3 regions of the Streptosporangium fragile genome follow, and region 2 is predicted to be linked to each of the others. Evidence: riboswitches for the same ligand, from Rfam matches in the RefSeq annotation. Region 2 holds a riboswitch; each other region holds the start of a gene.
The links. Region 2 has a riboswitch for cyclic di-AMP ahead of ABD841_RS00850 (C40 family peptidase). Riboswitches for the same ligand answer to the same signal wherever they lie in the genome.
Positions count from the first base shown of each region.

Region 1: linked by a shared signal. The riboswitch ahead of ABD841_RS25425 (D-alanyl-D-alanine carboxypeptidase family protein) and the one ahead of ABD841_RS00850 (C40 family peptidase) in region 2 are both predicted to bind cyclic di-AMP.
Region 3: linked by a shared signal. The riboswitch ahead of ABD841_RS19910 (hypothetical protein) and the one ahead of ABD841_RS00850 (C40 family peptidase) in region 2 are both predicted to bind cyclic di-AMP.

Region 1 is NZ_BAAAVI010000042.1:11,161-18,994, reverse strand. It holds gene ABD841_RS25435 (neutral zinc metallopeptidase) at 45-851, opposite strand; gene ABD841_RS25430 (pectate lyase family protein) at 1,064-2,680, opposite strand; gene ABD841_RS25425 (D-alanyl-D-alanine carboxypeptidase family protein) at 3,457-4,551, opposite strand; cyclic di-AMP (ydaO/yuaA leader) riboswitch at 4,562-4,709, opposite strand; gene ABD841_RS25420 (hypothetical protein) at 4,999-5,166, opposite strand; gene ABD841_RS25415 (hypothetical protein) at 5,589-7,637, shown strand; gene ABD841_RS25410 (NB-ARC domain-containing protein) at 7,743-7,834, opposite strand, start outside.
Region 2 is NZ_BAAAVI010000001.1:178,998-186,831, reverse strand. It holds gene ABD841_RS00875 (ATP-dependent Clp protease ATP-binding subunit) at 1-1,007, opposite strand, end outside; gene ABD841_RS00870 (histone-like nucleoid-structuring protein Lsr2) at 1,286-1,618, opposite strand; gene ABD841_RS00865 (hypothetical protein) at 2,122-2,655, shown strand; gene ABD841_RS00860 (RDD family protein) at 2,897-3,979, opposite strand; gene ABD841_RS00855 (amino-acid N-acetyltransferase) at 4,187-4,855, opposite strand; cyclic di-AMP (ydaO/yuaA leader) riboswitch at 5,190-5,347, shown strand; gene ABD841_RS00850 (C40 family peptidase) at 5,353-6,402, shown strand; gene ABD841_RS00845 (LuxR C-terminal-related transcriptional regulator) at 6,582-6,815, opposite strand; gene lysX (bifunctional lysylphosphatidylglycerol synthetase/lysine--tRNA ligase LysX) at 7,736-7,834, opposite strand, start outside.
Region 3 is NZ_BAAAVI010000028.1:16,716-24,549, reverse strand. It holds gene ABD841_RS19925 (carbohydrate ABC transporter permease) at 1-341, shown strand, start outside; gene ABD841_RS19920 (carbohydrate ABC transporter permease) at 338-1,177, shown strand; gene ABD841_RS19915 (DUF4253 domain-containing protein) at 1,435-2,286, shown strand; cyclic di-AMP (ydaO/yuaA leader) riboswitch at 2,633-2,766, shown strand; gene ABD841_RS19910 (hypothetical protein) at 3,068-4,015, shown strand; gene ABD841_RS19905 (hypothetical protein) at 4,236-4,847, opposite strand; gene ABD841_RS19900 (alpha/beta fold hydrolase) at 5,101-5,961, shown strand; gene ABD841_RS19895 (hypothetical protein) at 6,009-6,380, opposite strand; gene ABD841_RS19890 (roadblock/LC7 domain-containing protein) at 6,393-6,821, opposite strand; gene ABD841_RS19885 (hypothetical protein) at 6,832-7,834, opposite strand, start outside.

The DNA of each region.
Region 1 (7,834 bases), on a different contig from region 2:
GACACCCGCCCCTCGGGACACCCTCCCCTCAGGACACTCGCCCCTCAGGACACCCGGGACGGCGCGGCGGTCCACGTGTCGCAGGCGGCGGGGGAGACCGCGCGGTAGCCGCGCTCGAACCAGCGGACCCGGCTGGCGCCGCTGCCGTGGGTGCGGTGGTCACCCTCGTCGCCGCTGGCGCGGATCGCCTCGGACAGCGCCTCCCAGTCTTGCCCGGTGCGCGGCAGGGAACCTCGTACGCTGCCCAGGAACACGCCTGACAGGCAGTCCGCCTGGAGTTCGTAGCGGCGGCCGAGCTCGGCCTGACGGGTGCGGTCGGAGCGGACGCGGGCCTCGTAGTCGTCCCTGATGCCGGTGAGGCTCTGCAGGTGGTGGCCGTATTCGTGAGCCGCCACCTTGAGGGGGTACAGGTCGGTCCGGTCCTCGATCCAGTGGCCGGTGAGGGGGAACACCAGCGTGGCCTTCTCCGTGCAGTAGAAGGCCGCCGCGTTGACGGGCCAGCGCACTCCGCACACGCGCCGCTCGGGTTCTTCGTAGAAGCGGACCGTGGGCGTGCGGAACCTCAGCCCGGCGCGGGCGAAGTGGGCGGACCATGACGTGTTCAGGCATTTCACGGCCGCCGCGAGGTACTCGCGCGTCCGGGGGATGCCCCTGTCGATGATCGGCGGTTCCGGGCACGAGGTGACCGCCAGCTTGCCGGTCTTCACCAACGACTTCTTGGGCGAATCGGCCTGTGCGGTTCCGGAGGGCAGGGCGGTGAGGAACACGGTCACCAGGAGGGCCCATCGGGTGACGGCGGCCGGGCGTCGGAGCGGCCGCCGGGAACCGGCGCCGGACGGGAGGAAGCGCATGATCGGACAGCTTAGAGCCGATCCGGGGCCCGGCCGTCACCCGGCGGGCGGCAGCGGACCCCGGCGGGTTCCGCGGAGCCGTTCGAGCCGGCCCTCGCGTGTTCCCCGGGCGGCCCCGGCGCATCGCGGGCATGGACGGCCGCGCCGGTGACCCGCCTCCGGTTCCTGGCGGGGGCCGGAGCGGCCGCCCGCCAGGACCTCGTGCCGAGGGGTCAGCCGCCGATCTTGCCGACCCCGGCGCCCGCGGTGACGATCGCCTTCACGGAGTTCGGGTCGTCCAGGGTGTAGCTGTAGTAGGTGCTGGGCTCCTCCACGCTGCCGCTGCAGTCGGGCTGGCCCGATTCGTTGACGAACACGTTGTTGCGCGCGACGCACCTGCCGTCCGGGCCGGCGTAGGAGTTGGTCACCGGCTCCTCGACCCGGTCGAAGTAGTTGCCCTCGACCATGCACCCGGCGTCGGCCTGGCAGGCCACCCCGGTGTCGGTGTTGTAGTAGTAGTAGTTGTTGAACACGTGCACCGGCTCACCGAACCGCACCCGCGGGTTGCGCTGCGGCGTCTGGTCGAACCAGTTGTGGTGGTAGGTGACCTTCAGCCGGCCGACGTCCTGCGCGTCGTTGTTGTCGTCATGGCCGAGCAGCATGTTCTTGGTGTGCTTGTGCAGGTGGTTCCACGACACGGTGACGTAGGACGAGCCGCGCTTGATGTCGATCAGCCCGTCGTACCCGCAGCACAGGTCGTTGTGGTCGATCCAGACGTGGTGGGAGAACATCTGCACGTTGATCGAGTCGTCGGTGGCGTTCCGGAACGACAGGTTGCGGATGATGACGTTGTGCACGGCGTTCGCGGGCGGCGAGGTGACCGCCGCGTCGAGGGGGAGGCCGATGTTGAGCCCGCCGCCGCTGATGCCGGCGTCGGAGCCGACGCCCACGATCGTCTTGTCCGAGGCGACGTTGTGCATCCCCGCCGGAACCGTGATCATCCCGCGCACGCAGATGTTCAGGGGCCCGCTCTGGCCGATCGCGGAGATCAGCTCGCTCGCCGTGTCGACCTCGACGGTCGGGCCACCCGCGCCTCCCGTGGTGCCGTTCTGGCCCCAGGCGTTCACCGAGGCGAACCCGGTGGGAGCACCCGAGGTGGGGCAGGTACCCGTGGGCGGCGGTGTGACCGTGGGGCTGGTCGGCGGGTTGCTCGGCCCGCCGACGTCGGTCACCAGCACGTCGTCGAACGAGGCGCTCGCGTAGTAACCGGAGAGGCCCACCTTGCCGGAGGCGAAGGTGGCGTCCGTCGCCGTGACGACCTCGACGTTGTTGACGAAGCCGCGCAGCGTCGTGCCGAACGCCTCCAGCCTGAGGGTGTACCACGTGCCCGCGGTCACCGTCGCCGGAGCCGAGGCGAGGGTCGTCGGGCCGCCGCTGGTCCGCTTGCCCAGGACGACCGAACCCGCGTTGCTCAATCCGAGGAAGTAGTAACTGCTGGTGCTCTGCGCCCTGGCCAGCACCGCGACGTGCCGGCCGGCGCCGTTGAACGCGGTCGGCTTCACCCGCGCCTGCACCGCCTGGTCCGACCATCCGGCGCCGGCCACCGCGCGGGCGTCCGCGCCGGTGCCGGACTGCCGGTAAACCTGGGAGCCGTCGGCGGCCACCGACCAGCTTCCCCCGGACTTCGACCAACCCGTGGCGTTACCGTCCTCGAAATCGTCGCCGAACAGCGTTGCGGCGAACGCGCTGGGCACCGCCAGCAGCGCCATCGCCCCGAGCACCATGACGGCGAGGGCCGCCGCGAGCGCGGCGAGCAGTGAGTTGGCGCGGAGCTCTTTCCTTCTGCGCACCGTGGAACCTCCAGTTCCGTCAGTGCCGACCGGGCCGTGCTCCGGCCCGGTCGGACCATGGCCTTGCGCCGGGGCCCGAACCGGTGACGTCGGCGTGGCCGCGCTCCGCGGTCACGTGCCGGCATGGCCGGAGGCCCTGGCGAACGGTGTCCGCCGGGCGTCGCCGGAGCCCGTCCGCCACCGCCGGCGCAGGCCTTGGACAGGGTCAGGCCTCCGCCGGAGCACGTGCGGACGGGTCCCGGGCGGCGCCCGGGGATGAAGGGTGGGAAAGCGCTATCCAACTCTTTTCGCACTTGTACGCCCCCGGTAAGGGACGGGTCAAGCGCCGAGTTCGTCCCCGTCCGGGCGGCAGCCCGGCCACCCGCCCGGCGGGAACGCGTTCTTCCAGGTGAGAACCCGTCCGCCCGGGTGGGACGTAACGCGAAAATTTCCCCGCGAACACGCGGAGGTTTCCCGGGGCGGCCCCGTCGCCGGGGCGGTACGGCCCGGCGGGCGGGTGGCGCCCCCGCCGGGCGGCCCCACCGCCTTCGACCGTTCGGTGAGCGCCCTCTGCGCCGGCGTCGCCGTCGCCCCCCGCCGGGCGCCTCGACGCGCTTGCCGCAGGCGGCCGAGGGCGGGTTGCGGGTGCCCGCCGGCGCCGGCTACGCCTTCGCCGACGCGGGCAGGCACTCATCGGCTACGCCGCACGGCACGCCGTAGGGCAAGATCACCAGCACCTTCCGCGGGCCGCCGGACAGCGCCGTCGGGCTCTCCCGGGAGCGCGCCGACGTCGCCCGTCACCGGTGGTTCCGGGCACTCCCGCCGCGGCCGTCGCCCGCCGTCGTCTCGCGCGCCGCCCAGTCCAGGAGTGCCCGGGCGGTCTGGAACCGCCGGCCGGAGACCGTCTCGCCGAGGATCACGCCGACCAGCCGGTGGTTGTGGCTGTCGGCGGCGAAGGCCAGGCTGTAGCCCGCGGCGCGGGTGAAACCCGTCTTCAGGCCGAGCGCGCCCGGTGAGCCGAGCAGCTTGTTGGTGTTGTGCCAGGTGTAGGCGCGGTGATCGGCTGTCCTGGGGGTCGTGTGGCGCCGGGTGGAGGTGATCTTCACCAGGGCCGGGTTGCGCAGCGCGATCTCGGCCAGCCGGGTCTGGTCCCGCGCGGTGGAATAGCCCTCGCCCTCGGGGGTGGGCAGCCCGTCGGCGTTGAGGTACCTGGTGTCGCGCATCCCGAGCTCGCGCGCGGTGGCGTTCATCTTCGCGGTGAATCCGGCGACCCCGGGACCGTAGGCGCGGGCCAGCGCGTGGGCGGCGTCCGCGCCCGAGGGAAGCATCAGGCCGTACAGGAGGTCCTCGACGGAGAGCCGGTCTCCCACGCGCAGGTACGCGCTGGTGCCTCCACCGGCCTGTGCGTACCACACGTCCTCCGGCGTGATCGTGACCGTGTCCGTCGGCCTAGCCTCCCTGAGCACGATGTATGCGGTCATCACCTTGGTCAGGCTGGCCACCGGCATTCGCCGGTCGGCCCCCTTGCTGAGCCTGACGTCGCCCGTCGAGGCGTCGACCAGATAGGCCGCGCGTCCGAGCACCGCCGGTGCCTTGCTGCGGGCGGCCTCACCGCCGGCGGGCGGGGTCAGCGGGAGGAGCGTCCCGGCGCCGGTCTGCGGGGCGCCGGTCTGCACGGTGGCGGCGCCGGTCTGCGGGGCGCCGGTCTGCACGGTGGCGGCTTGCGCGGTGGCGGCACCGGAGGCCACGGTACCGACGGCGACGACGGCGCCCACGAGTGCGTGACCCAGCCGGTTCTTCGGGAGACCCAGCCGGTTCTCCGGGAAGTCCGGGCGGTCCGGGGAGAGGTTCAGGCGGTTCTTCGGGGAGGAGGCAAGCCGGTGCTTGGGCATGATGGGTTGGTCCTTGCTTCCATGCCGCCTACCGGGTCAGCTGACGGGTTCGGGCTGGGAAGTGCCCTACGGGGCGCAGCTCGGGGGCTGGCGCTCCGATTCACCCCGAAGGGATGGGTCCCCGGCTCCGCGAGGTGCGGATTCGGCGGCCGTGCGCCGTCCCGGCGGGAAGGGCCCGCCGGGGACACACGGTCCGGGCAACGAAACGGCAACGGGTGCGGCCGGATGGTCGTGCCTGCGTCTGCCGCGATTCCCTAGAAAGTAATATAACCGCACATAAATCCGCAAATGGGACAAAAGGTGCCGCGTCTTGTCGTGCGCGGGGACCGGCGGCCCGGCCTGATCCCCCCGAACCCCGCGTCGCCCCGCCACCGCGGAGAACGGATCGCCCGCTCCGGGCCGCGTACCCCTCCGACGGGCCCGGAGCGGGCGTCGCCTTCCGGCGTCCTACTCCTCGGAGCCGGTCTCCTTCGCGAGCTTCACGGGAGGTCCGGCGGGCTGGCGTCTTTCCCGCGCCCGGTCCGCCCGCTCGTGCTTCAGGACCGCCCGTACGCCGAGCAGGAAGACAGTGGCGACGATGGCGGGAGGCGCCAGAGCCGAGACGATCTCGTACATGAAGATCACCGCTTGTGTGGGATGAGAGGCGAGGCTGCTCCAAGGATACGGTTCCGTGCGGGCGGGTTGCCCGGCGAGGCGGGGTGATCGCGTCTGCGCCGCGGCCCGGACAGGGGAGACGTTGACCGGCGGTCGCCCGGCGGGGCCGCCGCAGCCGCCGGCCCTCCGCGCCGACGCGGCTCGTACGCCGCCCGGGGCGCCGGAAACACGCCCGGATTCCCCGCCCGGCCGGTGCGCGGTCCTTCGGGGAGCGGAGGAGCCGCCGGCGGCGCGTACCCCGCGCCCGGTGACGGCTTACCCCGCGCGGGCCGACCCGGGCCGCCAACGCGATGGTAAGGATGGCGTCAACGGAGCGCCGGATGGTAATCCTCGACATGGCATAGGTGATCAAGGGAATGACCGCGTTCGGGTGAGGGGACGACGTGCGTGTTGAGGATCTGTCCGAGGCCGAGCTCCGGGTGTGGGAGGCCTTTCCACACGGGGAGGAGGTCGACTTCACGACCGGGGATCCGGCAGAGGACGACCCGGCGGCGGGGGCTGCCTGGGGCGCGGAGCGGACGGTCCGTGGCCGGGTGATCGCCGCTCTGCTGATGAGCGAGGAGGCGCCGCGGTCGCACCGGATCCCGGCGATGAGGCTCAAGGGGGCCCGGATCACCGAGCGGGTGGACCTCGCCTACTCCACGGTCCGTCACTCGGCTCGGTTCCTGTCGTGCTTCTTCGAGCGGGATCCGAGCCTGTACTGGGCCCGGTGTTCGCAGCTGAGCTTCAAACGCTCTCATCTGCCGGGTCTGTCGGGATCCAACGCGCAGATCGACGGGCACCTGCGGCTGGAGGCCTGTGTCTGCACCGGCCTGCTGGAACTGCGGGGAACCCAGGTGACGGGAAGCCTCACGCTGAGCCACGCGCGGGTCGGCGCGGTCGACTGCGACCGGCTGCAGGCGGGCCGCGGCCTGTCCGCGATCGGGCTGAGAGCCGTGGGCCAGGTCCGGCTGTCCGACGCCCGGGTGACCGGCACTGTGATCATGGATGAGGCGCGCTTCGCCCCGGCCGACGGCCCGGCGCTCGTGCTGGACGGGCTGGTCGCCGACGGCAGTGTCTTCTGCCGGTGGATGAGGGTCACCGGGATGGTCAGAGCGCGCAACACCCGGGTGACCGGGCCGTTCAGCTTCACCGGAAGCACGATCGCCCATCCCGGTCGGATGGCCCTGCTCGGTTCCCGCATCACCGCCGAGGGCGGACTGTACCTGGGCAGTGGATTCACCGTGACGGGCATCGTACGGCTGGCCAACTCCCGGGTCGATCGGGAGCTCAGCCTGGACGGCGCCACCCTGACCCATCCCGGCGGGGACGCGCTCCAGGCCGCCGAACTCCAGGTCGAGGGCACCCTCGAGGCGCGCGAGCTCACCGCGTGCGGCCGGGTGGACCTGTCGCAGGCGCGTATCGCCGGGTCGCTGAACCTGACCGGCGCACAGCTGACCACGCCGGATTCGAGCCCGGCCGGCAGGATCGCCCTGGACGCCGGCGGCGTCACGGTCGGAGGCGGGCTGTCGTGCTCCGGAGGCTTCCGGGCGGAGGGCGAGGTCCGGCTCGCCGACGCGCATGTCGGCACGTTCGCCGACTTCGGTGGTGCCCACCTGGCCAATCCCGGCGGCAGGGCACTCGACGCCGCCGGGGCGAGCATCGGCGGCGGCCTGGAATGCGGGCACGGCTTCACCGCCGAGGGCGAACTCACACTGACCGGCGCCCGCGTCGGCCGGCGCCTGTCCCTCAACGGCGCCACCCTGTCCGCTCCCGGGGGCAGGGCGCTGGCGGCCTGGCAGCTGGAGGCCCGGGAGCTGGATCTGCGGCCGGTGAAGGCCCCCGAGGGCGTCGTGGACCTGCGGCACGCCAGGATCGGCGTGATCCGTGATGACCCCGCCACCTGGCCAGCGTGCCGCCAGGACGGCCTGACCTACGACGCCCTGGACCCGATGCCGCCCGCCGCCGAACGGCTGGCCTGGCTGCGGTCCGGCCCGGACGGATACGTGCCGCAGCCGTACGAGCAGCTCGCCACCACCTACCGGCGGCTGGGCCACGACGTCGACGCCCGTACGGTCCTGCTGGTCAAACAGCGACGCCGCCGCGCCGGGCTCCCGCCGTACGCCCGCGCCTGGGGCCTGCTGCAGGATGTCACCGTCGGGTACGGTTACCGCCCGGTCCGCGCCGCCCTGTGGTTTCTGGCCCTGCTGGTCGCCGGCGCCGTCGTGTTCGCGGTGAACAGCCCGCCCCGGGCCAAACCCGGTGAGGGCCCCGCGTTCAACGCCGTCGTCTACGTTCTGGATCTGCTGTTCCCGCTGATCGACTTCGGGCAGGAGAAGGCATTCCAGCCCGCCGGTGCCACCCAGTGGGTCGCCTACGGCCTGGTGATCGCGGGCTGGGTGCTGGTCACCACCATCGCCACCGGCATCACCCGTGCCCTGTCCCGGCAGTGAGCGCCCGCGTCACGAAACGCCGCCGCCGAGCGCCGCGGGTGGTCCCCCGAACCGCCCGCGGAGGCTGCCGGTGGAGTGACCTCCTCCTGTCCGTCCCCGGACACGTCACTCAGTCGTGCGGCGGAGCTCCCTCCCGTCGCTCTCACCCCCGCCCCCGGTGCGGGCATCGTGGAGTTCGAGCAGGTAGGGCGGGCCTA
Region 2 (7,834 bases):
CGCTCCAGCGCCGCGTCCTTCTCCAGGTGCTTGCGGTACTCGTCGAGGGTGGTGGCGCCGATGGTCTGGAGCTCGCCGCGGGCCAGCATCGGCTTGAGGATGCTGGCGGCGTCGATCGCGCCCTCGGCTGCACCCGCGCCGACGAGCGTGTGCAGCTCGTCGATGAACAGGATGATGTCACCGCGGGTGCGGATCTCCTTGAGGACCTTCTTCAGCCGCTCCTCGAAGTCACCGCGGTAGCGGGAGCCGGCCACCAGGGCGCCCAGGTCCAGGGTGTAGAGCTGCTTGTCCTTGAGCGTCTCGGGCACCTCGCCCTTGACGATCTTCTGGGACAGGCCCTCCACGACGGCGGTCTTGCCGACGCCGGGCTCGCCCACCAGGACCGGGTTGTTCTTGGTCCTGCGGGACAGGACCTGCATGACCCGCTCGATCTCCTTGTCCCGGCCGATGACCGGGTCGAGCTTGCCCTCACGGGCGGCCTGGGTCAGGTTGCGGCCGAACTGGTCCAGCACAAGGGAGGTCGACGGAGCGGCCTCGGTCGGACCGCCCGCGGCGGCCGGCTCCTTGCCCTGGTAACCGTGGAGCAACTGGATGACCTGCTGCCGCACGCGATTGAGATCGGCGCCCAGCTTCACCAGCACCTGGGCGGCCACGCCCTCGCCCTCACGGATGAGGCCGAGCAGGATGTGCTCGGTGCCGATGTAGTTGTGACCCAGTTGCAAGGCCTCGCGGAGCGACAGCTCAAGAACCTTCTTGGCCCGCGGGGTGAACGGAATGTGCCCCGACGGCGCAGACTGCCCTTGGCCGATGATCTCCTCGACCTGCTGACGCACACCTTCAAGACTGATGCCGAGGCTCTCCAGAGCCTTGGCGGCAACGCCTTCACCTTCATGGATCAAGCCAAGAAGAATGTGCTCCGTACCGATGTAGTTGTGGTTGAGCATCCGGGCCTCTTCCTGGGCCAGGACGACAACCCGCCGTGCGCGGTCGGTGAACCTCTCGAACATCTCGTCGCTCCTCACAGAGCGGTCAGGCAGGTCCGGGATATCCGGGCCCTGTCATCCCGCATGGTAGCCCCGACCCGGCGACCGCTCTACGCAGAAGACGTTCCCCGAGAGCAGGGCGTTCACCCTCCATCCAACTACCTATGGGGGGTGCGATGTTCCCACTACGCCGCAAGCGAACGACGTTTATCGAGCACTCAAACGCTTCATGCGGTCATGGCCGCCACCGGACCCCACCGTGACCGCCATAACCGCATGATTCACGCGATCTACGAACCGATCTAGTGAGCGGCTTCGTACTGCTCGACGATCTTGGAGGCGATTCGGCCGCGCTCGCTGACATTAAGGCCGTGGGACTTCGCCCACGCCCGGATGTCGGCGCTCTTCTCTCGCGTGAGTGCCCGGGTTCCGCCCGCCCGACGGCGGCGGGGAGCCAGGGCGCCGGAGCGGCGGGCGCTCTGCACGAAAGGCGACAGGGAGTCGCGGAGCTTCTTCGCGTTAACGTCACTCAGGTCAATCTCATAGCTGGTGCCGTCAATCGCGAAGGCGACCGTCTCATTGGCCTCGCCCCCATCGAGGTCGTCGATGAGAATCTCCTGGATCTGCTTGGCCATCTACGCAATCCTTTCGCGGAGTATTGTTTGATTCGCCAGCTAAACATATACCCGCAATCGGGGGGCGGCAATTCCACCGGTCCGGCGATTCCCGGGGAACCGTGATCCGGAGTGGATCAGCTCTTCTGCGGCCCGGTCACGCCGGACCGTTTTGCCGGGCGCCGGGCGGCCGCTTCACTGCGAAGTAGCTTGACCACTCCGAAGATGAAGGCCCCTCCGACGACCGCGGGGGGTATCAACGCGGACAATACGTCGTACATTCGTCCTCGCTCCGCACCGTGGATGTCTTTGTGGGGACCATGGAAATGTGGCGGCGACTCCCGGCGCGCGGACCGCGCGCCCGAAGGACCCGGTCGCGCCCACCATGACCATAGCGCCACCGAGTGGCGGCGCGCGGCACAGGGGCGGCCATGTCTGCCACTGTCTAGCTTAATGCTTCTCTCCAGCCGCCTTACCGGTTGCAGTACGTAAAGCCGTGGGGAAAAAACCGACAGGGTGATCAAGTGATCATCGTCGTCTCCGGAAAACCAATGGCAGGCCGGGAGCCGGCTCGCGGGAGCATCGGCCCCCCAGCCACGAAAGCCCTGGTGAAGGGGCTGTCGGGCGGGCCGGACGACGCACGGTCACGGAGCCGGAGATCTCTGCTGACGGGTTCATCACGACAATGCCCACCGTCGGCTTTGAACACCCGGGTAGAGGCCGGCCCGCTTCATCACGCCGGCGACGCGATGAGGGCGAGCGCGTGGAACAAGACGGATCTTCAACGCTTTCTTGCCAAGAGTACGACCCTCTCCGGCACCGAGTACATAGTCGTAGGCCTTATAACCACCAAAGGCGATGCGGACTTCCAGACAACCCCGGCAACACCACGGACCCCGCACCGGATCCCTAAGAAGAACTCCGCCGGCTGCCCGGAAGGCGCCGGAGAAGCGGCGGAAGGGTTAGAAGAATCCTCGCGAAGAGGCGCGAAGATGGCCTCGGGAGGACGCGGCCGACCGGCGGCGCAGCCATTCGCCGAGTGGCACGTGAACCCCTGACGGCGTCGATCCGGCATTGACATCTCATACCTCGGGTGGTCCGCCGGTGGGCCCGGCGGCTGATTCTCGGCCGGTCGCCGCCGCGACCTTCCGGCGAGCCGGGAATGGGTTTGCGCCCGCACCGGCCCGTACCGGACGCCCGTTACCCGGCACCGTTACCGGCCGCCCCCGGGTGCACCCATTCTCACCGGCGCACGAAAAGGGGCCGGCGGTTCGACCGCCGGCCCCGTTTTTCGCCGAACTACTTGATCTTGACGACGACCGTCTCGGCCACCTTGTCGTGCAGCGCCTGCTGCAGGGGCCTGTCCCACAGCAGCCACAGCACGTTGACGAGGCCGAAGATGCTGACGACCCAGCTCAGGAACGGCACCCAGTTCAGGGCGTACGGACCGTAGAGCACGCCGGCGCGCTTCAGCGCGGCGCCGGAGGGCAGGCCGCCGGGCGGCAGGACAGCGCCGACGGGAACGACCTTGATGCCCATGACCATCTTGCCGACCGTCTGGCCGCCCTTGCCGAGCATGAAGAACTCGTAGGCGAAGCAGATTCCCGCGGCGAGCACCGCGGTGAGGATGGTGCCGATCGAGGTCGCGGCGGTGTACTCACCGGTCGACAGATCGTAGGTGCTGGACGCCAGGAAGAAGATGCCCAGGATGAGGCTGAGGATGAAGATCGGGATCGCCAGGATGACCCCGTCGATGATCCGCGCCACCAGACGCTGCCACCACTCCGCGAGGGGGGCGGGGGCACCGGGAGGACCGCCGTAGGCCTGGGCGTAGCCGGGCTGCTGGCCGTAGCCGGGCTGAGCCTGCTGCCCGTAACCCGGCTGGGCGGCCTGCTGCCCGTAACCCGGCTGGCCGTAGTCGGGCTGCCCGTACGACTGCTGCTGGCCGTAGTCGGCCTGCTGGCCGTACCCCTGCTGGCCATAGCCGGGCTGGGCGGCCTGCTGCCCGTAACCCGGCTGGGCGGCCTGCTGGCCGTAGCCGGGCTGAGCCTGCTGCCCGTAGCCGGGCTGCTGGCCGTACGCGCCCGTGGCGCCCTGCTGGCCGTAGCCGGGCTGCTGGCCGTACCCCTGCTGCCCGTAGCCGGGCTGGGCGGCCTGCTGGCCATAGCCGGGCTGGGCGGCCTGCTGCCCGTAACCCGGCTGGGCGGCCTGCTGGCCGTAGCCGGGCTGAGCCTGCTGCCCGTAGCCGGGCTGCTGCCCGTACCCCTGCTGCTGACCGTAACCGGGCTGCTGGCCGTACCCCTGCTGCCCGTAGCCGGGCTGGGCCTGACCGGGACCGGTGTTCGGCTGTGAGGCCTCCGACCGATATCCCACAACTGTCACATCGGGGTCGTGCTGACCGGGGGCTCGACCCACGTTGTGCTGTCCGTAATCCGGCTGTCCCGACGGTGTGCGATCGCGGTCGGGATCATCCTGTGGATACGGCGGCTGTCCGGTGCTCACCGCGTCACCTCACTTAGACTGCGCATGTGGCATATGTCAGACTCACATGCTTGCTGCTGCACAAGGTATCGAGATAGGTATCAACAGTCACCTTTCCGTTGAGTCAGCCCCACTGTCAGGAGAGTCCGGCTCGCGTGTCAGATGAAGCAGCATGCGGGTGTTTCCCAAGGTGTTGGGCTTGACGTGCTCCAGGTCGAGGAACTCGGCGACGCCTTCGTCGTACGACGCGAGAAGCTCCGCGTAGACCTCCGGTGAGACGGGCGTGCCCTGGATCTCCCGGAATCCGTGGCGGGCGAAGAAGTCGACCTCGAAGGTGAGGCAGAAGACCCGCCGCAGACCCAGTTCCACGGCGGTGCGGATGAGCGCCGAGACGATCCGGTGGCCGATCCCCATCCCCCGGCAGTCGGGGTCGACCGCGACGGTGCGGATCTCGGCGAGGTCCTCCCAGAGCACATGGAGCGCCCCGCAGCCGAGGACCCGCCCCGTCCCGTCGGTGGCGACCCAGAACTCCTGGATGTCCTCGTAGAGGGTGACGGTGGCCTTCTCCAGCAGGCGCGGGCCGGCCCCGCCGTAAGTGTCGACGAGCCGGCGGATGGCGCGGACGTCCGGGGTGCGGGCACGGCGGACGACGACCCCGGCGGCCCCCGGGCCGGACGGGGCCCGCTCCGCCTTCTCCCCCCCGGATCGAGAGGGCCGCTCCCCGCTCGCGACGGCGTCCGCGGCCACGACGGGGGAATGCTCCGCAACCTGGTCCATGACTGATCAGCGTACGTCCTCGGTGAACCTTAATTACGGCTCATCCTTAAACTTCCCCTCGCTACCGCCGGATGACCGTTCGCCGCCGGATTCCCCCACGACCCCCACGGATCACGAGTGTGTCGTATCTCATCTTCCGTCTCCCTTCGGACCTGCGACGACAGACGTCACACACGTCGCGCGAAAGAGAAAGGCAGCGTAATGGGCACGGGGACCTTGACATGACGTGATCCTTCCGTGACATTTCAGTTGCGCGAGCTCTACCAGGTTCGCAGTTCTGGTTGAGCAAGAACCTCCGGTGCACTAATGTCCGTGCTCGATGTCAGAGACGTGAAAGCCTGACCCGCCGAATCCCCCGCCCCCGGGGGAGCCGGGGACCCACCTTCTCCACGAAGTCCCCGGGGTGAATCCGGGTGCCACCGGCGCACCTGGTAGGGCTGCCTCCGGCCCGAACCCGTCAGCTAACCCGGTAGGCGGCCGAGGAGAGGAGCCTGTTGGTGAAGCGCACGCGCGGCCGCGGACAAGGACATGCGGGCCGTGACGCCCGCGGTCGAGAACGCACATCGCGCGGGCTCCGTCGCCGCATCGCGGTCATCGGGCTGGCCTTCGCCGCCCTGACCTTCGGCACCCCGCTCGTCGCGGCCACCGCCGACCCCCAGCCCAGCCTCCAGGAACTGGCCGACCAGGCCGAGAAGCTGCACAACGAGATCGGCATGCTCACCGAGCAGTACAACGGGGAGCGGGTCAAGCTCAAGCAGGCGCAGCGCGCCGCCGAAAGCGCCAAGAAGACCCTCGCGGTCAGCGAGTCCGAGCTGGAGGCCCGGCGCACCAAGGCCACCCTCCTGGCCCAGAGCAACTACATGTCGGGCGGTCTGAGCCCCGGTCTCGCCTTCAGCCAGGCGACCGACCCCGACGCCTTCCTCGACCAGGCCACCACCGCCTACGCCCTGCAACAGCAGCAGAGCGAGGAGGTCGCCCAGGTGGGCCGGGCGATCGAGGCCGCCCAGCAGGCGCAGGCCAGCGCCAAGGCCAGAACCGACGAGGTCGAGAAGCTCCTGGCCGACATCGACAAGAAGCGCACCAGGATCGAGCGCCTGGTCGCGCGGGTCGAGAGCAGCCTGTTCAGCGAGGTCCGGGAGCGGGCCGCCAGCGGCCGGGGCGCCCGGGTGAAGGTCGACGTGCCCATCCCGGGCAGCGGCAAGGCCGCCGAGGCCGCCCGCTGGGCACTCACCCAGCAGCTCAAGCCCTACGTCTGGGGCGCCGAGGGCCCCCACGGCTTCGACTGCTCCGGACTGGTCATGTGGGCCTACCAGAAGGTCGGCATCAGCCTGCCGCACTACACCGGTGACCAGTGGGCCGCCGGCACCCGCATCTCCAAAGACCAGCTACGCCCGGGCGACCTGGTCTTCTTCTACAACGACTTGCACCACGTGGGGATCTACATCGGCGGCGGCCTGATGGTCCACGCGCCGCGCACCGGTGACGTCATCCACATCGCCAGCATCGAGAACCGGCCCTTCGCCGGCGGCGTGCGCATCGCCGACTGATCCCGTCCGGGCGGGCGCGGCGGGGCCGCGTCAGGTCTTCGCCTCCGCACCGGAGTGCGACCGAGCGCGACTTCGGCTCCCGTGCGGACGGTCCGGGGCCTCCGCACGGCCCTGTCACGCCGCCTGGGCGGCGCGCGGGGACGGACGGCCGTCCGCCGGGGCCCCGGCGACGCGGATGTCTAGATGAGGCGGCGGCGGGCCGCCCAGGCCACGGCCTCGATCGCCGTGGCGACGCCGATGCGGTCGCAGATGCCCCTGAGCCTGCGCCTGACGGTCCGGCCGCTGATGTCGAGACGGCGCCCCACCCGGTCGACGGTGACGCCCTTGGCGAGCTCCGCCAGCAGCACGAGGTCATCGTCGCTGAGACTGATATCGCTCAGGCCCAGGGGGCTGTCGCCATGGCGCGAATCCACTTCCGGATATGCCATCTAGAGTCACTCCCCCCACTACAGGAATCCGGACGTGAAGACGCCGGGAATCAATACCGCCCGTCAGGAACGGTAAACGCCTCGTTCAAAGGTCGTCAAGTTCCGCCCTTCATGGGGCGCGCGCGCTATTGACATAGTACGTGCAACGTGAAGTACTCATGATATGTCAGCGCCTTTGTGGTTAAGTCGTGGCAACGCCGAGGCGCAGGCCCGCAACCGCCCGCCGGCTGCGGCAATCGGAGCCTTCACAGAACAAACTTTCGCCGGAGCCGTCGTCGCGGGGATCCCCGCAGGCCCACGGCGGGACGGGCACGGCCCCGCGGCATTTCCCCGGAAAAGACGATCTACTTCCGGCGCTCTTCGGCCGCCACGTCACCCGCCGGCTTGACGGTACCGGGGAAATCATCCTCCAATGGGAAGGCCACGCGAGCGCCTTTGCGGCATTCGGCGACTATCCCCGAGGGCCAACCGCCCCGCGGTATAGAGCACGGGTGAAATGCGGTTTTCGCGCCATGCGGTAACGCGACCGCAATTGGGCGGGGAGCCGGGAGCGCGGCGGGCGTCCTCGACCTCCCGGGTACGGCCCGCCCGCCCCTGGCTTCGCCGGCGCGCTGCGGACGGCGGAGAAGTCTCACCGTTACGATCCGCCGCCCCGGCTTGCCACCGGGCTCGTCCCTCAGGACGCGGAGTCGCGCGGAACGCCGATCCACAGCGGCGAGGTGCCGGGGCGTGGCCGGACGCGGCCGGCCCGCCCGGAGAGGTGCCGGGGCGTGGCCGGACACCGCCGGCCCGCCCGGAGAGGTGCCGGCGCCCGTGGCGGCGCCGGATCCGGCACCGGCCGGTCCGGCGCCGCCGTACCGGAGGAATTTCACCCGGGCGGGGTTCGGCGGCCCCGCCCGTGGGGCTCAGCCCGCCGGCTTGACCAGCGGGAACAGGATGGTCTCGCGGATGTTCTTACCGGTGAAGGCCATGATGAGCCGGTCGATGCCGAGCCCCATGCCACC
Region 3 (7,834 bases), on a different contig from region 2:
CCATCCCCGGCTCCGTGCTGGAGGCGGCCGCGCTCGACGGCGCCTCGGCGTGGAGCTCGTTCTGGCGGATCATCGTGCCGATGCTGCGACCACTGATCACCATCGTGGTCATCCAGTCGATCATCTGGGACTTCAAGATCTTCACCCAGATCTATGTGATGACCAACGGCGGCGGCATCGCGGGCCAGAACTCCGTGCTTAACGTCTACGCGTACCAGACGGCCTTCGGCTCCTCGGAGTACGGGCTCGGCTCGGCGATCGGCGTCATCATGACGCTGATCCTGCTCGCGGTCACCCTGCTGTACATCCGTGCCCTCTACCGCAGCGGAGAGAAGCTGTGAGCAGATCCCGCCTGATCGCCAACACCGTGGCACTGGTCACGGCCTTCGTCACGTTCTTCCCGATCTACTGGATGGTGCTGTCCGCGCTCAAGCCCGCGGGCGAGATCCAGTCGCTCCAGGTGCGCCCGTGGACGCTGGCGCCGACCTTCGAGCACTTCCAGCGGGTGCTGGGCGGGGAGAACTTCGGCCGCTACTTTCTCAACAGCCTCGGCGTCGCCCTCAGCGTCGTCGTGCTCTCGGCGGTGGTCGCCTTCCTCGCCGCGGTGGCGGTGACCCGGTTCCGCTTCCGGTTCCGCACGACGGTGCTGATCATGTTCCTGGTGGCGCAGATGGTGCCGGTGGAGGCGCTCACCATCCCGCTGTTCTTCCTCGTCCGCGACATCGGCGCGGTGGTGCCCGGCGTGGGCCTCAACACCCTGGGCTCGCTCGTCCTGGTCCACCTGGCGTTCTCGCTGCCGTTCGCCGTCTGGATGATGCGCGGGTTCGTGGCGGCGGTGCCGGAGGCGCTGGAGGAAGCCGCGATGATCGACGGTGCGAGCCGGCAGGTCATCCTGTGGCGGATCCTGTTCCCCCTGGTCGCGCCCGGCCTGATCGCGACGAGCGTCTTCTCCTTCATCACCGCCTGGAACGACTTCATCTTCGCCAGGACCTTCATCATCTCGGCCAAGGACAACCAGACCCTGCCCGCGGCCCTGCTGGTCTTCTTCAAGCCCGACGAGAACGACTGGGGCGGCATCATGGCGGCCTCGACGCTGATGACCATCCCCGTACTGATCTTCTTCGTGGCCGTCCAGCGCAAGCTGGTGGCCGGGCTGGGCGGGGCGGTCAAGGACTGAGAACGAAGAGCGGCCGGAGCCGTCGCCGGGGAGGCGAGGCGGGGGTGCCCGGGAGGCGGCCGGAGGCCGTCGCCGGGGAGGCGAGGCGGGTGCCCCCGGGGGATGCCGGAGGCCGTCACCGGGAGGGCCGAAGCCAGGCGCCCGGGAGGCGGTTGAAGACGGGCGCCCAGGGGTTTCGTTCGTTTCTGTACCGATAAGTTTTGCCTGTACCAGGGCGGAACTGTCCCTCGGGACGCTTGACGGGACAAAATTGGTCCGTGGTCAGGATCGGATCGGTAGAGATGGACGATTGCGAGCGGGGGCACCTTCCGCCATTTCTGAGCCAGCTGTTCGCCGACGGGGGCGAGGGCCGACGGCTCTCCGTGGAGCTGCCGCCCGGTGACGTGGTCTGGCCCGATCCTGGTTACTCGCAGCTGTCGATCCGTGCCCGACCCGCCTTCTGGCTCAGCGACGTGGCGGTGTCCGGAGAGTACTGGGCCCTGCTGCGCGCCCAGCACGAGCACTCGGGCCTCTGGCCGGTGCTGCTGGAGGACTCCGTCCAGCCCTGGGCGGCCGGCCAGATCGCCCCGGACGCCGCCGCCGAGATCGACAACTACCACGCGGCGGCGTTCATGGCCGAGGTGTGGACCGACTGGGTCGCCAAGGCCCACGCCGACCAGGTCGACATCCTCGACCCCTTCGGCCCCCGCTGTCCGGGCCCGGCGCCGCCGGGCAAGCTTGTCGCCGACCCCGGCGTGGTCGCCGACTGGTACGCCCGGCTGGTGGCCGAGCGCCGGACCCCGCTGGGCCTGGTCGCCGTCGAGCGGAGCGCCGACGCGCTCGCCGTCATGGGCTGGCAGGGCGCCCTGAACCACAACGAGTGGATGGTTCCGCTGGCCGCCGTGGTGCGCAGCTGGGAGGAGAGGTTCGGGGCCCGGGTGGTCGGCATGGGGTTCAACACCCTCGACCTGAGCGTCGCCGCGCCGCCGACGACCTCGGAGCACGCCCTGCACGTCGCGGCCGAGCACTGGACGTTCTGCCCCGACAGCATCATCCAGGGCGCCGGCACCCTCATCGACTACGCCGAGCAGATCAAGGGCAGGAACGCCTGGTCGTTCTGGTGGGACTGATCACTGAGGCCGATCACCCGGCCGGGCCTTCCGCGGCGGGGTGTGCCGGGCCTCCCGCGGTAGAGGCGTATCGGGTCTCCCGTGGCGGGGTGTGCCGGGTCTCCCGCGGCGGGGCGTGCCGGGCCTCCCGCGGTACGGGTGTACCGGGGCTGCTCGCGGTGCCGAGGCGGCCGGCAGGGGCGACGCCGGCCACCCCCGGGGTGGGTGTTTCTTGGGGGTTGTAGGTAGATCTTCTGGGCTTTTCATGGGATTTGTTTTGCTTTGTCCCATTGTGCTGGGTAGTGTCCTGGTTGTTATCGGTTGGTGACCTGCCCTTCAACAGAAGGAGCGGCCGGCCGACGTCGAGTCCCGAGGGCCGCCAAGCCCGCGGGAGCCGGGGACCCACCTTCCCGGGGTGAATCCGCCGCGAGCGCGCGGCGGTAGGGCAACTCCACCGCCCGAACCCGTCAGCTAACCCGGTAGACGAGATGGAGAGGAGATCCCCCCATGGATCACCGCGTCACCATGTCGGCGCGTTCCGTGGCCGTGCCGGTCCCGTAGGCCGCACGCGCCGGTCCCCGGACCCGCATGTCCCGGTTCCCCGGATCTTGACGTGCAGGCTCCCGGACCTTCGCCCTCAGCTCGCCAGAACTTCACCCGAACCCTTCCGTCGCGCCTGATCGCGGTGCCTTCCCGCCCGTGCTTCGCGTAGCGCCTGGTTGATCCCGCTGCGCCTTTTCTCGTCGAGCGCGTCCTCGCCCGTGCCTCCGCCGTGTGCCGCACGTGGCCGCCCCGTTCCCTCGTGAAAGAGCTCGTTTTCCCCATGCGCTTCTTCTTCGCCCTGCACAAGAACCGTCTCGCCGCCGCGCTCCTCGTCGGCGCGAGCGTGCTGACCGCCACCGGTGTCGCCTCCGCGCTGCCCGCCTCCGCCACCCCCGCGGCCCGTACCGCCCCGGGAGCCGACAAGCCCGACGCCGCCTCCCAGACCGTCCTGCTCACCGGGTCGACCACGGCTTCCTACTTCTGGGACGACTCCTCCGGCCGCGCCGGTGACACCGGCCTGCCCGCGAGCGGCAAGCCGATGCAGAAGGGCATGGCCGCGAGCCCGAGCTGGCCCCTGTTCACCGAGGGCTACGTCATCTACAAGGGCAAGAAGGCCAAGTTCTTCGTCGGCGACCGCGGTCCCGGCGAGCCCTCCAGCCGGGGCGTCATGCTGGACCTCGACGCCAAGACCTTCGCGGATCTGACCGGCGGCACGTTCAACCCCAACACGCTCATGGTCAACGGCAACGGCGGCATGGGTCACATCAAGGTCCAGTACGTGATCACCAAGTGGGGCGACGGCGTGGGCAAGAAGAACCACCCGGTGGCCTTCTCCACCGGCGCCTGGGGCCGCAAGGACCGCAACCCGGCCGTCCCGCCGAAGCCCCTCGTCGCCAAGCCGGCCGAGCCGAAGAAGGCCGCGGAGCCGAAGAAGACCGAGGTCGTCGCGGAGCCGAAGAAGGCCGAGGAGGCCACGAAGGCCGAGGCCGTCGCCGGGCCGGCGGCGGGCTCGTCCAAGAACGTCGTGCTCACGGCGGACGTCAAGCGCGAGAAGGAAGCGCGTGACCTGGACGGCGCCGCCAACGCCGCCGCGAGCTCCTCCTCGGGCTCGAAGGGCACCGCCGCGGCGGTCCTGCTCATCGCCGTGGGCGGAGGCGCCCTCCTGCTCACCGGCCGTCGCCGCCGCCCCGGCCGCCGCCGCGCCTGACCGTCCCGCGGCGTCCCCGCGCGACTCCTCCGGGACGTTTCCCCCTGGCGTCCCCGCGCGGTCCCTCCGGGCGTTCCCCGCGACGTCCTCGGGGGACACCCTCGCACGACCCGGCCCCGGCGCTCCCGCGCCGGGGCCTTCGGCTGCCGGAACGTCGTCCGCCGGTGCTCGCCCCCGCCGCGCGGCGGATGGGGGCGCCGCCTCCGGCGCCGGGCGGTCGTCAGCGTTCGACGGCGGCGCGGAACCCCGGAAGCATCTCCTTGAACTCGGCGGCGCTGAAGTTCGGGCCGAGTATCACCCCGACCGTGCCGTCGTCGGCCCAGGCGCACATGCCGGTCTCGGAGCCGACGAGCTCCAGGCCGACGCAGCGGGCGTGGCCGCCGAACGGCCCCGCCGGGAGGTCGAAGGCGTGGTCGGGGGTGTCGCCCGCCAGGAACGTCTGGAGGGCGTGTTCAACGGTCGGCGCCTCCTGATCCCGGCTGATCCGCACGTCGTAGCCGGTGAAGATGAACCCCCTGGTCAAGGAGTGGCCCTTGGCCCGTTTGACCTCCTCGTACCGCACCTGCACCGCGTCCTCGACGGTGGCGCCCCGGACGTGGGGATGCCGGTCCAGTAGTTCCTCGCGGGTGAGGAACGGCCACATGCCGGTGAGTTTCACGGGCCCGGCCTTCTCGGGCGGCGGGAGCACCAGGCTGCGGCTGCCCTCCCGGGCGGGCGACGGGTCCGTGGTGCCCGACGCGCCGGTCCCGCATGCCGGCAGCGCGCCGATGAGCAGCGCCGCCACCACGGAGCCCCAGCGGCGCCCCGGCGACCCGCCGCGGGATCGCGACACCCGGCGGGAAGCCCCCGGTGCTGAGCCCGCGCTTCGCCTCCCGGGTGCGCGCGGAACGGAGAACGTGACCATGGGACCTTTCTTTGTGCCCGGGGTGTGCGGCAGGGGCATGACCCGAAGGGTAGCCGTGCCCCTGCCGTGTGCCGTCCCCCGCGCGGTTGACCGGCGCTCCTCCGGCCAGGTGACCCCACCCTTGCCCCGCCTCTGTACAGAATGAGATTCTGTTCCGCAGGACCGGCACGGTAGGAGGACCATGACTCTGCGAGCCTCGGCGAACGGCATCGAGATCGCCTACGACACCTTCGGCTCACCCGGAGGGCGTCCGCTTCTGCTGATCATGGGGCTGGGCTCCCAGATGATCCACTGGGACGAGGAGTTCTGCGGCCTCCTCGCCGATCGGGGGCACCACGTGGTGCGTTTCGACAACCGCGACATCGGCGAGAGCACGCATCTGCACGAGGCCGGGGTGCCCGCCCCGGGAGGCGACGGGCAGGTGCCGTACCTGCTCGACGACATGGCCGACGACAGCGCCGGGCTGCTCGACGCGCTCGGCTGGGACGCGGCCCATGTGGTCGGCGTCTCGATGGGCGGCATGATCGCCCAGTCGCTGGCGATCCGCCATCCGGGCCGTGTGCGCAGCCTCACCTCGATCATGTCCACCCCGAGCCCGCAGGCCGCCCCGCCGACCGACGCCGCGATGGCGGCGCTGATGTCGCCTCCCTCGCCCGACCGTGAGACCGCGATCCGGCGGACCCTGGCGACCTGGGAGGTCATCGGCTCGCCCGGCTACCCGCTCGACCGCGAGCGGCTCGTCAGGATCGCCGGGCTGAGCTACGACCGTTCCTACGACCCGGCGGGAACCGCCAGGCAGCTGGCCGCCATCATCTCCTCCGGAGACCGTGCCCCCGCGCTCAAGGGGCTCAGGGTGCCCGCCCTCGTGATGCACGGCGAGGACGACCAGCTCGTCCCGCTCTCCGGGGGGATCGCCACCGCGGAGGCGATCCCCGGGGCCAGGTTGGTCACCTTCCCCGGCATGGGGCACGATCTGCCCCGCGCCCTCTGGCCGCGGTTCGTCGACGAGATCGACGCGCTCACCGCCTCCGCCGGGCGGTGAGCCCCGGTACGGCTTGCGCCTCCCGGGGCGCAAGCCGTACCGGAGGATCAGATTTCGAGCCGCTCCTCGATGGTGCGCAGGGTGTGGCGCGCCAGTGCGAGGTTGGCCCGGTTCCGGTCGAGCGCGAGGTAGAGGAAGAGACCCTTGCCGCCCCGGCCGGAGATGGGGCGGATGATGTGGTACTGCGTGCCGAGCGTGATGAGGATGTCCTCGATGCCGTCCTTGAGGCCCAGCGACTCCATGGTCCGCATCTTGGCCTTGACGACCTCGGTGTTACCGGCGGCGGCCACCTGGAGATCGAGGTCCTTGGAACCGCCGAGCGCGCCCAGCGCCATCCCGCTGTTGTAGTCGACGACCACCGCGCCGATGGCGCCGTCGATCGCCAGCATCTCCTTGAGAGAGATGTCCATGTTGCCCATTTCTGCCTCCGGTCACTGTGTCATCGAGATGCGGGACGTGATGGCGGCCAGCCTGGCCGCCGTCTTGCGGCCCTCCAGCCGGAGCAGCCCCAGGTTGGTCCCGGGGCGTGCGAGGACTGTGAGGACGATCTTGGGCCCGGCGGCGTAGCAGGCCGCGTAGCCGTTGGTTCCGGAGATCAGCGTCTCCTCGAAGGCGCCCTTGCCGGCCATGCCCGTCATCCGGCGGCTGAGGGCCAGCAGCGCCGAGGAGAGCGCGCCGATCTGCTCGCTGTCGTCTTTCAGGTCGTCGGCTATCGTCAGGCCGTCGACGCTGCACACGACGCTGCCGTCCACATCGGGTATGCGCTCCCGGAGCAGCGCCAGCTCGCGGCGCACCTCCTCACGCAGCTCCACCGGCATCCTCCTTCCGATCAGCTTCAGCGTCCGCAGCCTTATCGGCATCGGACCAGGCTCACGTGAGTGCCTCCAATGCGTTCCTGAGCCGGATGAGCAGGTTCACGTCGGTCGGATCCCCGGTCGCCCGGGGGAACCGGTCCGTCCGTACCGGAGAGCCCGTCCCGGCGTCCGGGAACTCCGTGGCGCCCCTCGTCCGCCTGGGCAGCGGATCCGCCACGGCGGACGCGGCCGGGGCGGGACCGGCGGGCGTGGCGGGGGGGACGGTCGTCGCCCGCGCGGCGCCCCGGCCGTCCGGACGGTCCGGCGCGGGCTCCGCCCGGCCGTCGGAGGTGCCCGGGTCGTCCGGCGCGGGGTTCGCTCGGCCGTCGGGGGCGCCCAAGTCGTCCGGGTCGTCCGGCGCGGGCTCCGCGCCGCTCTCCGGGGCGGGGCGCGGAACGCGGAGCAGGCCGCAGGACGCGAGCTGGCGCACGGCGAGCAGCACCGAGTAGGCCGGGCGGCCCAGCCTGCGCGCCAGGTCCACGGGGGTGGCGGAGGAGTCGGCACAGACCAGCACCTCCCACTGGAGCGAGGTCAGCACCACCCGCTGGGCGGTGATCCGCCGCAGCGGGACGACGGGGGACGTGTCCAGTTCCGCGGACGGCCAGGCCTGTTCCAACCGGGTCTCCCTTCGCCTGCACTCCCGGAGCAGCCCGGTCACCTCGAAGTACCACTGGGGTCCGAGCCAGTGCCGCTCTCCGGGCCGGAACCGGGGCCGGTGCCCGGCCGAGCCGAACAGGAAGAACGCGGCGTCCAGCACCGCGCTCAGCACGCAGAACTCCAGCTCGCCCCTGGTGAGCGCGCCCTGGCGGACCAGCAGCTCGCCCCCCGGCGTCTCCTCGGTGGTGGCCTGCCTGGCCTGCCGCACCGTGTGGGCGGGGATGCCGCGGCCGGCGGTCAGCAGGTCCTCCACCCGGGGCGCCGTCGCGCTCTCGGCGTACGTCACACGACCGCCGGTGAGGTAGAGGATCCCGGCCTTGCCGAGACTCAGCGAGCCGGTGGCGTGGTCGGCGGCGAGCCCG